2 regions of the Leifsonia stereocauli genome follow, and region 1 is predicted to be linked to the other one. Evidence: predicted binding sites of a transcription regulator. Region 1 holds the regulator's gene; the other holds the start of a gene.
What was found. Region 1 encodes HrcA, which represses chaperone genes, less so after heat shock. Its sites were predicted from a motif close to TTNGCACTCGNNNNNNNCGAGTGCNAA; they were not measured.
Positions count from the first base shown of each region.

Region 2: the regulator HrcA is predicted to act here: its motif matches at 2,827-2,853, upstream of groES (co-chaperone GroES).

Region 1 is NZ_JBCAUN010000001.1:835,920-843,327, forward strand. It holds gene AADV74_RS04105 (hypothetical protein) at 1-326, shown strand, start outside; gene AADV74_RS04110 (DUF1990 domain-containing protein) at 400-1,050, shown strand; gene hemW (radical SAM family heme chaperone HemW) at 1,066-2,295, shown strand; gene AADV74_RS04120 (DUF4870 domain-containing protein) at 2,316-2,702, opposite strand; gene AADV74_RS04125 (DUF4870 domain-containing protein) at 2,864-3,304, opposite strand; gene hrcA (heat-inducible transcriptional repressor HrcA) at 3,498-4,520, shown strand; gene dnaJ (molecular chaperone DnaJ) at 4,589-5,701, shown strand; gene AADV74_RS04140 (16S rRNA (uracil(1498)-N(3))-methyltransferase) at 5,712-6,461, shown strand; gene AADV74_RS04145 (HIT domain-containing protein) at 6,521-6,886, shown strand; gene AADV74_RS04150 (PhoH family protein) at 6,945-7,408, shown strand, end outside.
Region 2 is NZ_JBCAUN010000003.1:490,648-498,055, forward strand. It holds gene AADV74_RS16450 (DUF4190 domain-containing protein) at 54-470, shown strand; gene AADV74_RS16455 (hypothetical protein) at 491-1,186, shown strand; gene AADV74_RS16460 (hypothetical protein) at 1,209-1,535, shown strand; gene AADV74_RS16465 (class I SAM-dependent methyltransferase) at 1,597-2,784, opposite strand; gene groES (co-chaperone GroES) at 2,929-3,225, shown strand; gene rarD (EamA family transporter RarD) at 3,420-4,370, shown strand; gene AADV74_RS16480 (hypothetical protein) at 4,417-5,175, shown strand; gene AADV74_RS16485 (ABC transporter substrate-binding protein) at 5,401-6,696, shown strand; gene AADV74_RS16490 (ABC transporter ATP-binding protein) at 7,015-7,408, opposite strand, start outside.

The sequences.
Region 1 (7,408 bases):
GCGCCGTCTACCGCGAGGGCCTGACGACGCGTGCCGTGCCGCCGGGCCGCACCCAGTACCAGTCGGAGTCCGCCGAGGTGCGGCGCGCCTATCGTGACGCCGCCTTCCGCGGAAGGTTCTCGGAGGGAGAGACCGTCAACTTCGACGCGACACCGATCGTGCTGGACGCCGCCGAGCTGCGGGCGTCGACGGGTGTCCTGTTCGTGCGTGGCGACGAGCCGCTCGTGCGCTGGAGTGCCACAGCGGGCGACGATGCGGCGATACCCCTGGAGCGCTACCTCCGCGACCGGGTCGATCTCCTCGTGAACCCACCCGCCGGGGCATGACGCCGTCCCTCGCTGCTGGGATCGACGCCGGCCCCGAATGAGCCGATCGGCCCCGTCGGCGTAGGCTGGAGGGATGCGCCGTTCCACCTTCGTCGGAGAGCCGGTCACCTACGGGGCGATCGGCGGCACTCTCGCCCCCGACCTCCTCGCGTATCCGCCGGCCGGATATCGCGCCGAAGAGCACACGGTGAAGCTCGGCAGCGGTGCCGAACGCTTCGCGATCGCCTCCTCGTCCCTCATGACGTGGGGAGTGCAGCGTGGCAGCGGCATCGAGGTCACCGAGGTGCGCTCGGGCACAGGCACCCAGTACACGGGCCTGGTCTTCAACGACGACGGGACCCCTGCGGCCGAGCAGCCCGCCCTGCAGGCCGAGGAGCGTTACGGGCCCGACGGCTCCCCGTTCATCACCGCCGGGATGACGGCGAAGCTCAAGCTGCACCTGTGGCGCATCAGCTTCACGGCCCCGGTGCGCGTCATCTACGTCATCGACGAACCGGGCCGCGTGGGCTTCGCCTACGGAACCATGCCGGGCCACCCCGAGAGCGGCGAGGAGGCCTGGGTCGTCGATCACCGGGAGGACGACTCCGTCTGGCTCACGATCCGCATGTTCTCGCGCCCCAGCACGCTGCTGTACAGGCTCGCCGGGCCCGTGCTGCGTTCGGCGCAGAAGCGCTACACCAAGCGCTACCTGCGGGCGCTGCATCCCGTCGCCGCGGCCGTCTAGGCCGAGCCGAGCCACATGCCCAGCGCACTTCCCCTCGCCGACCCGGCGCCCGCCGACGGCCTGCTTCCGGCATCCGCCGTCCTCGGGGCAGACGAGCGCACCTTCGGCGTCTATCTCCACGTGCCCTTCTGCCGGGTGCGCTGCGGATACTGCGATTTCAACACCTACACCTCCGACGAGATCCGCGGAGTGAAGCAGTCGGACTACGCGGCCCAGGCCTCTCTCGAGATCGCGGCCGGCGCCGGCATCCTCGCCGAGTCGGGCCTTCCGAGGCGCCCGGCGAGCACGGTCTTCTTCGGCGGCGGCACTCCGACGCTGCTTCCTGCGGGCGACCTGGTGCGGATGCTCGACGCCGTTCGCGCCTCCTTCGGCATCGAGCCCGATGCCGAGGTCACGACGGAGGCGAACCCCGACTCCGTCGACGCCGAGTATCTCGCGGTGCTGGCAGCGGCCGGCTTCACGCGCGTCTCCTTCGGCATGCAGTCGGCCGTTCCCCACGTTCTGGCGACGCTCGAGCGCACTCACGATCCCGCCCGCATCCCGCTGGTCGTCGGATGGGCCCGGGATGCCGGACTCGACGTCAGCCTCGACCTCATCTACGGCACCCCGGGGGAGTCGCTCGACGACTGGAGGGCCAGCCTCGAGCACGCCATCGCGCAGCGACCCGACCACCTGAGCGCCTACTCGCTCATCGTGGAGGACGGCACCAAGCTCGCCAGGCAGATCAAGCGCGGCGAGGTCGCCGAGCCCGATGAAGACCTCCAGGCCGACATGTACGAACTGGCCGACCGGATGCTGGCCGATGCAGGCTACGACTGGTACGAGGTCAGCAACTGGTCGCGCAGTGTCGAGCACAGGTCGCGCCACAATCTCGCGTACTGGCGGGGCGGCGACTGGTGGGGCGTCGGCCCCGGTGCCCACAGCCACGTCGGCGGCGTGCGCTGGTGGAATGTGAAGCATCCGGCAGCCTATGCAGACCGCGTCCTGGCCGGCGTCTCGCCCGGAGCCGGGCGGGAGACCCTCGACGCCGAGACCCGCGGGGTCGAGCGGGTGCTACTCCTGGCCCGCATCCGCGAGGGCATCCCGGTATCGTCGCTTCACGCCCCCGGGAGACACGCTGTCGCCGGCCTCATCGCCGACGGCCTCATCGACGCGAAAGCCGCCCTGTCGGGATCAGTGGAACTGACCCTGACAGGACGGCTTCTGGCTGACGGCGTCGTGCGGCGACTTCTCGCCGACGACTGATCAGTGCGACGGGCGTCGACTCAGCTGACGAACTTGATGGTCAGCGGGTACGTGTACAGCTGACCCGCATTCGCCTTCATCGCGGCGATGATGCCGAAGACGATCGCGAGCACCCAAGCGGCGAGAAGGATGAGGAACCCGATCAGGATGAGCGTCAGGATGCTTCCGACCACGTAGACGATGAGCAGCGTGATCTGGAAGTTGAGGGCCGTCGCGGTGTGCTCGCGGATGAATGGACCCTTGTCCTTCAGCACCAGGTAGCCGATGAGGGCGGGCAGGAAGCCGAAGAGGATGCCGCCGATGTGGATCAGCGTCGCCCAGAGCTTCTCGTCGGCAGGGCTGAGGTATCCACCGGGAGCCTGGTACGGGTTCTGCGGCGGGGGAGGAGGAGGTGTTGCGTCGGACATGATGACTCCTTGTGGTCAGTCGTCGATGAGGCTGATTCTCCAGCGCGGACTGTCGAGGGCCCGGTGGGTGCACTGAAACGATAGCGCCACGCGTCCTGCAGCCATACGATCTGCCGCGAAGTGTCGACGCGAGACGGCCGCTCAGATCCGGCGCGCCGAGGTCAGTGCACCAGGCGCAGGGCGAACGGGTAGCGGTAGCTGCCGCCGTTGTTGACGCGCATCCCGCCGATGATCGAGAAGATCACGTCGACGATGACGAGTGCCCAGCCGATGATCTGGAAGAGCGGGCCGAGTACGATCCAGACCGGCCCCAGCCACCAGAACAGCGCTCCGAGGATGGTCGCCACGATCGCCCAGATGATGATCGCGCCGACCATGGTGATCTGGAAGTTCAGGGCCTCCCGGGCCTCATCACGGGTCAGGTGGCCGCGCTTACCGAGCACCAGGTAGATGATGAGCGCCGGCAGGATCGCCAGGACGGCTGCCCAGCTGTTGAAGAACCCGAGGATGGCGATGGCCCCTCCGAAGTGCGCGAACGAAGCCCACTGGCGGTCCTCGGTGGCCGAGAACGGCTCGTCCGGCGTGTGATCGGTGTCGCTCATGGCGAGAGGTCTCCTTGTGAGGCGGATGCGCGCGGCAGGCTCCGGTCGAGACAGATCCCGCAGCCCGTCGGGGTGCTGCTTCACGCTACTGGTTCGAAACTCCGCCCGGCAAACGACTGTTGCTCCGCGGTCGGGTAGAATTGGCACTCATACTTTACGAGTGCTAAACGCGGCGGCAGGGGGTGGACAGCAGATGGTGTCGGAACGTTCACTCGCCGTGCTCAGGGCCATCGTGCACGACTACGTCGCCTCACGTGAGCCCGTCGGTTCCAAGGCCATCGTCGAGCGACACTCCTTCGGCGTCTCGGCCGCGACCATCCGCAACGACATGGCGCTGCTCGAAGAGGAGGAGCTCATCGCGGCGCCGCACACCTCGTCCGGCCGCATCCCGACCGACAAGGGCTACCGCCTCTTCGTCGACAGGCTCACCGACGTCAAGCCGCTCTCCGCCGCTCAGCGCCACGCCATCGAGACCTTCCTGGGCGCATCCGCCGACTTCGACGACGTGCTCGGCCGCACGGTCCGTCTGCTGTCGCAGCTCACCCACCAGGTCGCCCTGGTGCAGTATCCGTCGCTCAGCCGGGCGCGGGTGCGGCACATCGAACTGGTCGGGCTCAGCGACACCCGACTGCTCTCGGTGCTCATCACCGACAATGGCCGGGTCGAGCAACGAGTCATCGAGTTCTCGACGCCGATCGACGAGCAGCAGCTCGCCGAGCTGCGCACCCGTCTGAACGGCGTTCTCGGCGGTCTCGCGATGACGGATGCCGCCGAGCGTCTCACCGGCCTCGTCGATGACGTCGCTCCCGACGCGCGGGCGCTGGCCACCGCGGTCGTGCATGCTCTCGGCGAGCAGGTGCTGGCGCACCGTCAGGACCGCCTGGTGATGGCCGGTGCCGCCAACCTGGTGCGCACCGAGAGCGATTTCTCCGGCAGCATCTTCCCGGTCATGGAGGCCATCGAGGAGCAGGTGGTGCTGCTGCGCCTGTTCGGAGAGATGGCAGCAGACCAGAACGCCGTCTCGGTGAGCATCGGCCGGGAGAACGAGTCGTTCGGGCTCGGCGAGACCTCGATCATGCTGAGCGGTTACTCGGCCTCGCAGGGCGACATCGCCAGCGTCGGCCTGCTCGGCCCCACCCGCATGGACTACTCGAACAACATGGCGGCGGTCCGCGCCGTCGCCCGCTACCTCTCGAAGCTCCTCGCCGAGGGCTGAGGGGCATCCCAGGAACATCTCACGAGGCCGAACAGCGGCGTTCGTGAGCGGAAAGGAATCGGCTGCCTGTGGCTGACCACTACGAAGTACTCGGCGTCTCCCGTGAGGCGACCAACGACGAGATCAAGAAGGCCTACCGGCGCCTTGCTCGCGAGCTGCACCCCGACGTGAATCCCGGAGCTGATGCATCCGAGCGGTTCAAGCTCGTCACCCACGCCTACGACGTGCTGAGCGACCCCAAACAGCGCCAGCAGTACGACCTCGGCGGTCAGGGTGGCTTCGGCGGAGCCGGCGGCGGCGACTTCGGAGGCTTCGGCGACATCTTCGAGACCTTCTTCGGCGGGGGCGGCAACAGCGGCCGCCGCGGCCCGCGATCGCGTCGCGAGCGCGGGCAGGACGCGCTGCTCCGCGTCGAGGTGGACCTCGACGAGATCATCTTCGGCACCCACCGGGAGATCGAGGTCGACACGGCGATCCTCTGCGAGACCTGCCAGGGCTCGTGCTGCCAGCCGGGTACGCACCCCGTCACCTGCGACATCTGCCACGGAACCGGCAGCATCCAGCGTGCCGTGCGCTCACTGCTCGGCAACGTGATGACCTCGAGCCCCTGCGGCACCTGCCGCGGCTATGGCACCGTCATCGCCTCGCCGTGCGTCACCTGCCAAGGTCAGGGCCGCGTGCGCGCCCGCCGTACGGTTCCCGTCGACATCCCAGCGGGCGTCGACACGGGTGTGCGCCTGCAGATGCCGGGCAGCGGCGAGGCCGGCCCGGCCGGCGGACCCAACGGCGACCTCTACCTCGAGATGAAGGTGCGCCACCACGACGTCTTCAGCCGCGACGGCGACGACCTGCTGTGCACGCTCGAGGTTCCGATGACGGATGCGATCCTCGGGGCGACGACGACGGTGCACGCCCTCGACGGCGACGTCGAGGTCGAACTGAAGCCCGGCGTGCAGAGCGCCGAGATCATCACAGTGCGCGACCGCGGCGTCACCAAGCTCCGCGGCAACGGACGAGGCGACCTCAAGATCGGCGTGCAGGTCGTGACGCCGATGAAGTTGAGCGGCAAGGAGCGCGACCTCATCACCCAGTTCGCGAACTCGCACAAGGCGCCCAAGCCGGCGCTGACCCACTTCCAGCAGGGCCTGTTCGCCAAGCTGCGCGACCGCTTCCTCGGCTGATCGGGGCATAGTGAGCTCGCTCTACCTGCGTGACGACCTCGAGCCCGACGCCGTCGACGACTCCGTGACCATCACGGGCGCCGAGGCGCGGCACGCCGTCACGGTCGGTCGCACGCGGGTCGGCGAGACGCTCTCGATCGGCAACGGTCGCGGTCTCATCGTCACAGGGGAGGTCACCTCCGCGGCCCCGGGTGAGCTCAGGATCTCGGCCGATCGGGTGCAGCGCGTCGACGCCGCCTCGCCCCGCCTCGTGCTCGTGCAGGCCCTCGCGAAGGGCGACCGCGACGAGCTCGCCGTGCAGGCCGCGACAGAGCTCGGCGTCGACGCCGTCATCCCGTGGGCTGCCTCCCGCTCGATCTCGCGGTGGGACGCCGCGAAGGCCGCGAAGGGTCGCGACCGGTGGGCGACGATCGCCCGCGAGGCCACCAAGCAGTCCATTCGTCCGTGGGCGACCGAGGTGCGTGAACTCTCGACCACGAAACACCTCGCCACCCTGGCGGCATCCGTGCGGATGCTGTTGCTGGAGCCCACCGCCGAGCTGGCCCTCACCGAGATCGATCTCGAGACGAGCGCGCAGCACCCGGCCGATGCCGACATCGTGATCATCGTCGGTCCGGAGGGCGGGATCGCTCCGGCCGAGCTCGAGACGCTGTGCGCCGCCGGCGCACAGGCCGTCCGGCTCGGGGCATCCGTCCTCCGCACCTCGACGGCTGGCCCTGCCGCCCTCGCGGTGCTGAACGCCCGCCTCGGCCGCTGGTAGGTCCGCCCGGGGAGCCCCGGCCCCTGCGGTGCTCCGCCCGCAGACCTTAAGATGGAACCATGGCCGAACCGAGCATCTTCACCCGCATCATCGCGCGCGAGATCCCCGCGACGATCGTGCTGGAGACCGACCGGGTGATCGCCTTCAACGACATCGCCCCGCAGGCTCCTGTGCACTTCATCGTCACGCCGAAGACCGAGCAGTACCGCGACGTCGTCGAACTCGCCGCCGGCGACCCCGGGCTGCTCGCAGAACTCGTGGCGACGGCACGCCGGTTGGCCGACGAGCACGCCAACGGCGACTTCAGGCTCGTGTTCAACACGGGGGCGGATGCCGGTCAGACGGTGTTCCACGTCCACGCGCACGTGCTGGCCGGCTCCGGCTCAGCCGGCGGCCTCGGGGAGGGCACCGTTGGCTCCGACTGACACCGACGGCGGCGGAACGCCGTTCGGGGAAGCCCACCTGCACGTCGACGGCATCGCCATGGTGCGCCTGCTCGGCCCGCAGGACCGCCTGCTCACCACCATCGAACGGCAGTACCCCGTCGTGAACGTGCACGTGCGTGGAAACGAGATCTCACTGAGCGGACCGGCGAATGACGTCGAGGCAGTCCGCCGACTCATCGAGGAGCTGCAGCAGATGGTGCGGAACGGTCAGAACCTCAGCCCGGTCGAGGTCACCACCTCGGCCCGCATCCTCGACGCCGACGCCTCGTCAAGCCCGTCCGACCTGCTCGGGCAGGCGATCCTGCAGACCCGCGGACGCAGCATCCGTCCGAAGACCCTCGGACAGAAGCAGTACGTCGACGCCATCGACGAGAACACGATCGTGTTCGGCATCGGCCCGGCCGGAACAGGGAAGACCTACCTCGCGATGGCCAAGGCCGTGCAGGCGCTGCAGCGCAAGGAGGTCAACCGGATCATCCTGACGCGCCCGGCCGTCGAGGC
Region 2 (7,408 bases), on a different contig from region 1:
ATCAGGCGGAGTAGGGTGGGCAGACGTGCGAATCCACGGCCGGAAGGGGACCGATGACCGACGTCAACCAGCCACCTGCAGATGACGTCGGTGGCCCGACGATTCCGCCGACCGCGCAGCCTGCTGCTGCCCCCGCGGTCCCGCCCGCCTACAGCCCGCCGCCGGCACCCGCTCAGGCACCCACGTATGCCCAGCAGCCCGCCTACGGCCAGCCGTACCCCGCTCAGCCCAAGTGGAACGTGCTGTCGATCCTCTCGTTCATCCTGTCCATCGTCGGCATCAGCCTCGTGGGCATCGTCCTCGGGCACATCGGCCTGAGCCAGGTCAAGAAGACCGGCGAGCAGGGCCGCGGCTTCGCCATCGCCGGCCTCGTCCTCGGGTACCTCGGCATCCTCGCCGGCATCATCCTCTTCTTCGTCGTCCTCATTCCGCTCTTCTTCTTCGCCGCGGCAAACGGCGACCAGTACTGAACCGAAAGCAGGCCACCGCCATGAGCGATCCCACGACCCCCGCACGACCCGACGAGCCGGAGCAGCCGGTCGACGGTGTCGAACCCACGGTCCCTTCGACCGAGATTCCCGAGGCAGCAGAGACTCCTGCGGTGACGGATGCCGCTACCGCTGCGGCTCCAGTCGACGAGCCGACGATTCCCGAGGAGCCGACGGTCCCCGACGCGCCGGACGCACCTCCGGCGCCGCCCGTCGAGCCGCCGACACCCGCGGTCCCTCCGGTTCCGCCTGCTGCGCCGCCGGCTCCCCCCGCGCCGCCTGCGCCCCCCGTGCCCCCCGCCTACGGTGCTCCACAGACACCGCCGCCCGCGTATGGAGCACCGCCCGCCTACGGCGCTCCGGCAGCTCCGGCTTACGGAGCGTCGGCATACGCCTCCGGCCCGGCGTCGCCGACTCCGACGCTCAGCCTCATTTCGCTCATCGCCGGCATCATCGGCGTTGCGGGATCGCTGGTCGTCGTGTGGATCCCCATCGCCGGAGGCATCCTGCAGATGCTGATCCCAGCGGCGGCCATCGTCCTGGGATTCCTCGGCAAGAAGAAGGAGCCGGCAGCGAAGGGCATGTGGTTGACCGGAATCATCCTGGGCTTCCTCGGCGTCGTCATCGGCCTGATCTCGCTCATCTTCTGGATCGCGGTCTTCGCGTCCATCGGCGACTCGGGTTACACGACGTACTAGGAACACCGTCGAGGTGAGGCGGATGGCCGTGACGGCCATCCGCCTCACGTCTCCACCGGCGGCGCAGGGAGGATCGATGAGCCAGTCCGAGGCGGCGCTGATGCCGGAACCGCCCAGTGCCGCGGCCAGCCTGTCGAGCTGGTTGGGTGTCGGCGGCCTGTTCGTCAGCCTGTTCCTGCCGTGGGGAGCTGTCGCGTGCGTGATCGCCGTGATCGCGGGGATCGCCGCGCGGCCGAGGGACTCGTACAGCCGCACCAACAGGATCGTCGGAATCGTCACGGGCGTGGCCGGCATCGTGGTCGCCGCTATCTGGGTGCTGGTCGTCGTCCGGGTCGCCCCTGGGCCCTGAGCGGCGCATATTCCGCGTGGTCCCGCCGTCGGGCCGTCCCGCCGTCACGCAGTCGAGATGGTCAGACCCTCTCGACGAGGAGTGTCACGTGCTTGCCGGCCTGTCGGGCGAGCACGATGGTGGCTGATGCCGTCCCCTTCAGTTGCAGACGCTTCCGCAGCTGGGCCGGATCGACGTCGATGCCGCGCTTCTTGATCTCGAGCGTTCCGATCCCACGCTCGCGCAGGGCGGCCTTCAGCTTCTTCTCGTCGGTGGGCAGCGCCTCGAGCACGTGGAACGCCGTCGCGAACGGGGTCGCGCGCGCGGCATCGGACGTGAGATAGGCGATTCCCTCGCTGAGCATTCCGGCGTCGATCTCGCGTGCCAGATCGCCGATGAGCCTGGCGCGGATGACGGCGCCGTCTGGCTCGTAGAGGTACTCGCCGAGTTCACGGACCTCGACGTCCGGGCTGTCGGCGGCGGCGCTGAGCTCGGCCGTGCCCGCCCGCCCCAGCAGCAGCGCCGAGCGACGGATGCCGGGACGGGCCAGTGCGCCGAACCAGAGCCCCATCTCCACCAGCTGCCCGTCGACCGACACCCACTGGGCTTCAGCGTTCGCGGGGATGAGCGAGCGGTCGAAGCCCGGGCCGAGCTTCACGCCTGTCGGCATCCGTTCGCCCAGCCCGAATGCGAAATCGAGGGAGGGCGAGTAGTCGCTCGCCTGGGTCAACCGCTCGGTCTCGGAGTGGCCGGCCGTGCGTCGGGCAGGGTCCAGGTACACGCCATCGACGCCGGCGAGATCGACTTCCTCGGCGCGGGCGTTGAGCACGGTGGCCGCCGTGAACGGGGCGAGGTTGTAGCTGGCGATGGCCGCCGTGACCTCGTCGGCGTCGGCGGCGGTCACCTCGAGCTCGAGGGCGGCCATCGCCAGGGCGTCGCCCCCGATTCCGCAGCCGAGGTCGGCCACCCGGCCGATGCCGGCCGCCGTGTACCGCCCGGCGTGCAGCGCCGCCACTGAGAGTCTCGTCGCCTGCTCGAGACCGGCGTCGGTGAACAGCATGCGGGAGGCGAATTCGCCGAACTTGCTCTCGGCTCTCGCCCGAAGCCGCGACTGGCTGAGCACGCTCGCGACGAGCCCGGCCGGATGGCCCTGGGCGCGCAGGCTGCTGACCAGGCGTACGACGTCGGCCTTGGCATCCCACGGCGGGAGGGAGTCGAGGAGACGGAATCCCTCTGGCGTCAGAAGGTCGACGAGCTCGGAGCGATCCATGCCTCAACGCTAACCCACAGGCCGCCGCGCCCGACGTCATGGTTGGCACTCACGTTGCATGAGTGCCAATCGCGCCCTAAACTCGTCTTAGCACTCTCATATCGAGTGTGCTAACCCAGTCTTCGTTACAGAAAGAGGTCAACCGTGTCGGTCTCCATCAAGCCGCTCGAGGATCGCATCGTCATCAAGCAGGTCGAGGCAGAGCAGACCACGGCGTCGGGTCTCGTCATCCCCGACACCGCCAAGGAGAAGCCCCAGGAGGGCGAGGTCGTGGCAGTGGGCCCCGGTCGCATCGACGACAACGGCAACCGCGTGCCCCTCGACATCGCCGTCGGCGACAAGGTCATCTACTCCAAGTACGGCGGAACCGAGGTCAAGTTCTCGGGTGAGGACCTCCTGGTCCTCTCCGCTCGCGACGTTCTCGCGGTGGTCGTGCGCTAGTCGCACCCCGCACGAGTGAGGGGCCCGGATGCTGACCGCATCCGGGCCCCTTCGTCATACCCGGGTCGGACCGAGCCCTTGCCGCCTCGTGCTCCAGAAGGAGCGGATGCTCCTCCGCGGCAGGATGTCGCGTCGCGTTGGCAGTCGGCCCAGCTCGCACCGGCTTCTCGCCGCGTAAGCTCAGACGAGTGGCTGTGACGAAGGAATCTCCGAAGACCCCCCTCGCACCGCCGACCGACAACGTCGGCCGCACCGGACTGATCTACGCGATCTCCGCCTATGTGCTCTGGGGCTTCCTCCCCATCTACTTCATCGCGCTGGCCCCGGCCGGGGCTCCCGAGATCGTCTCATGGCGCATCCTCTTCTCGCTGGTGTTCTGCGCCATCCTCCTGACCGCCACGAAGGCGTGGCGCGGATTCTTCGCGCTGGCCCGGCAGCCGCGCATCTCCCTGACCATGGCGCTCGCCGGAGTGCTCATCCTGGTGAACTGGACGGTCTACGTCTTCGCCGCCATGACGGGGCAGGTCGTCGAGGCGGCGCTCGGCTACTTCATCAACCCGATCGTCACAGTGTTCCTCGGTGTCATCGTGCTCCGGGAGCGGCTGCGTCCGTTGCAGTGGGCGGCTGTGGGCATCAGCATCGTCGCCGTGCTCGTTCTCGCCTTCGGGCATGGCAGCTTCCCCTGGGTCGCCCTGGCCCTCGCGTTCTCCTTCGGCTTCTACGGATTGATCAAGAAGAGGGTCGGCGGCCAGGTCGACGCCGTTTCGGGCCTCACGCTCGAGACGGCGTGGCTCGCCCCAGTCGCCATCGTCGCCCTCATCGTCGTGAGCGCGACCGGCGGGATCACGCTCGGCACCGTCAGCGTCTGGCACACCGTGCTCCTCGCGGCTGCCGGAGTCATCACGGCCGTGCCGCTGCTGTTCTTCGCCGCGGCGTCGAGACGCCTTCCGCTCATCTACATGGGCTTCATCCAGTACTTCGCGCCTTTCATCCAGTTCCTGGTCGGCGTGGTGCTGCTGCACGAGGCGATGCCGCCTGAGCGCTGGGTCGGATTCAGCCTGGTCTGGGTCGCTCTGGCGGTGCTCACGATCGACATGGCGCGGTCGGCGCGCAGTGGGCGGCGCGCATCCGTCGACTTGGTCTGACCCGCCGCTAGGCTTGCGCCCGGCAGAAGGGGAAGGACCGCCCGTTATGAGGACCCACCGATCGGTTGCGCTCGCAGCCCTCGTGGCAGGCGCGCTCCTGCTCACCGGCTGCACTGCCCAGAGTCAGGACGAGCAGCGACCGACCCCGACGGCGACCCAGACTCCTGCGCCGGTCGTCGCCGGCGACGGGTCGCTCCACCTCATGACGGTTCTCGACATGGCAGGCAAGACAGCGGCCGTCTCCCAGGCACAGGTCGCAGGAGTCGAGTTGGCCGTGCGCGAACTGGACGAGCAGGGTGGCGTTCTCGGGGCACCCGTCGTCGTGGTGCATCGATCGACGTCGACGGATGCCGCAGCCATCGTGAAGGAACTCGCCGAACGCAGCATCGACGTCGTGCTCTGGGCGGCGACGGGCGACATCCCCGAGGAGATCGCCGGTGTCGGCGGCGCCACGACCGTCGTGCGTATCGGCCCCGCCGACTGGAAGCCCGACGAGGCCTCATCAGCTCGCCTGCTTTCTGCGGATCCCGGGGCGGACCCGCTCATCGGCGGCGGCGAGGCTTACGACACCACCATTCGCGTCGCGCTTGCGGCGACCGAGGCGGACAACGACTCGGGCAGCGCGATCGCGGAGGCCATCACGGCGGTCTCGAGCGGCGCGTTCTCCTGCGTCAGCTTCGGCGAGTGCGCTGCCGCCCTCGCCGATGACACGTCGATCGTGTACGCCGGCATGACGGGTTCAGGAGGCCTCGCCCAGGCGACGCCGGAACCTGAGCCGAGCCCGACGAAGTCCACCAAGAAGTAGCTCCCGGCGCCCTGCTCAGACGCGTGAAAACGTCGCAGGAATGGCCGCGCAGTACAGATTCCGTTGTTTTGTGCCCGCCAGTTTGCCGGGATGTAACAATTTGGACGGTTTTACCGCACTGTGACCAAGTTGGCTTGTCCGGTCCATGATCGCCCAATACTGTGGCAGCACGGCAGTCTTCCGGACTGCCATCTGTGTACACATTCCTAAGTCCCAAGGAGCAACATGAGCGTATTCGCGAAGGCCAAGGCCTCGCGCTCTGCCCGGGCAGTATTGAGCGGAGCCGCCCTCGTCGGCGTCAGCGCTCTCCTACTGACCGCGTGCAGCAGTGGTGGCGGCGAGGCGGCCAGCCCGTCCGCTTCCGAGACGGCCGCGGCCGGCGACGCCCTGCCCATCAAGGCCGGTGACCGTGCCCTCGATCTGAAGATCGGCACGATCCTGCCGCAGTCCGGCACCCTCGCCTTCCTCGGCCCGCCCGAGGAGGCCGGCGTCAAGCTCGGCGCGACCGAGGTCAACGACGCAGCATCGGGCCTCAATCTCGAGGTCATCTACCGCGACTCGGGTGACACCACGACCGACACCGCCACCGTCTCGGTGACCGACCTCCTCTCGCAGGATGTTTCGGCCATCGTCGGTGCGGCGTCCTCGGGTGTCTCCTTCACTGTCATCGACCAGATCACCGGCGCCGGTGTCGTGCAGTTCTCGCCGGCGAACACGTCGCCCGACTTCACGACCTACGAGGACAAGGGCCTGTACTTCCGTACGGCTCCCTCCGACCTGCTCCAGGGAGAGGTTCTCGGCACGCAGATCGCCGAGGACGGCAACTCCACCCTCGGTCTCCTCGTGCTGAACGACCCCTACGGCACCGGCCTGGCCAAGGCCACGCAGGAGGCCTTCGAGGCCGCCGGCGGGGAGGTCGTCGTCGAGCAGCAGTTCAACACCGGTGACTCCAACTTCGACGCTCAGCTCTCGGCGATCTCCGCCGCGAAGCCCGACGCCGTTGCCGTCATCACGTTCGACGAGGCCAAGGTCGTCGTGCCTGCTCTCGTCGGATCCGGCTACCCCGGTGACAAGCTGTACTTCGTCGATGGAAACCTCGCCGACTACAGCGCCGACTTCGCTCCCGGCCTCATCGCCGGATCGAAGGGTACGCTCCCCGGCCCCAAGCTCGAGGACGACTTCAGGGAGCGCCTGCTCACCGCAGACCCGGCCCTGACCGACTTCAGCTACGGACCCGAGTCGTACGACGCCGCCGTCCTCATCGCTCTGGCTGCCTACGCGGCCAACAGCACCGACGGCACCGAGATCTCGAAGTACCTCCAGCAGGTCTCGGGCGGTACCGGCGACGGCACCAAGGTCACCACCTTCGAAGAGGGCGCGAAGCTCCTCGCCGAGGGCAAGCAGATCGACTACGACGGCGCCTCCGGCCCCGTCACGTTCGACGAGAACGGCGACCCGACCGAAGCCACCATCGGTGTCTACGAGTACGGAGCCGACAACAAGTACACGCGCATCAACTAGGCGTCGCTACTGAAGGAAGGGTCCCGGCTTCGGCCGGGGCCCTTTTCTCATTCCGACGGTGAGAGGGTCCGCTCTCCCGGGGATGGACGATACGCGGGCCGGGGCGAGCCTGGATCGATCAGAGTGCAACGCAAGGTCCGGCCCTGCGTGATCATGCCCGCAGCGGGCGTCAGCATGGCGTCCATGGCGGTGTGACCGCCCTCCGTGGCTCGGCCCTTCGATCCGTGTCGGAACGCACAACGGGAAGTGTCGGAACGCACAACGGGAAGAGGGGCGGATGCCGCAGCATCCGCCCCTCTTCCCGTGTTCTGCTGAGCGCTACTCGCCGAGCGTGCCGAGGTAGAGTCCGATGACCTTGGGGTCGTTCAGCAGCTCGCGGCCTGTGCCCGTGTACGCGTCCTTGCCCTGGTCGAGCACGTAGCCGCGGTCGCAGATCTGCAGGCAGCGTCGAGCGTTCTGCTCGACCATGATGGTCGTCACGCCGGCCTTGTTGATCTCCTTGACGCGCAGGAATGCCTCGTCCTGGCGCACGGGGGAGAGTCCGGCGCTCGGCTCGTCGAGCAGCAGGATGTGCGGCCCCATCATGAGTGCGCGCGACATGGCCACCATCTGGCGCTCGCCGCCCGAGAGCGAACCGGCGCGCTGCGTGAGGCGGCGTCCGAGTTCGGGGAAGATCTCCGTCACGAACTCGAGGCGCTCCTTGAGGCCTTTG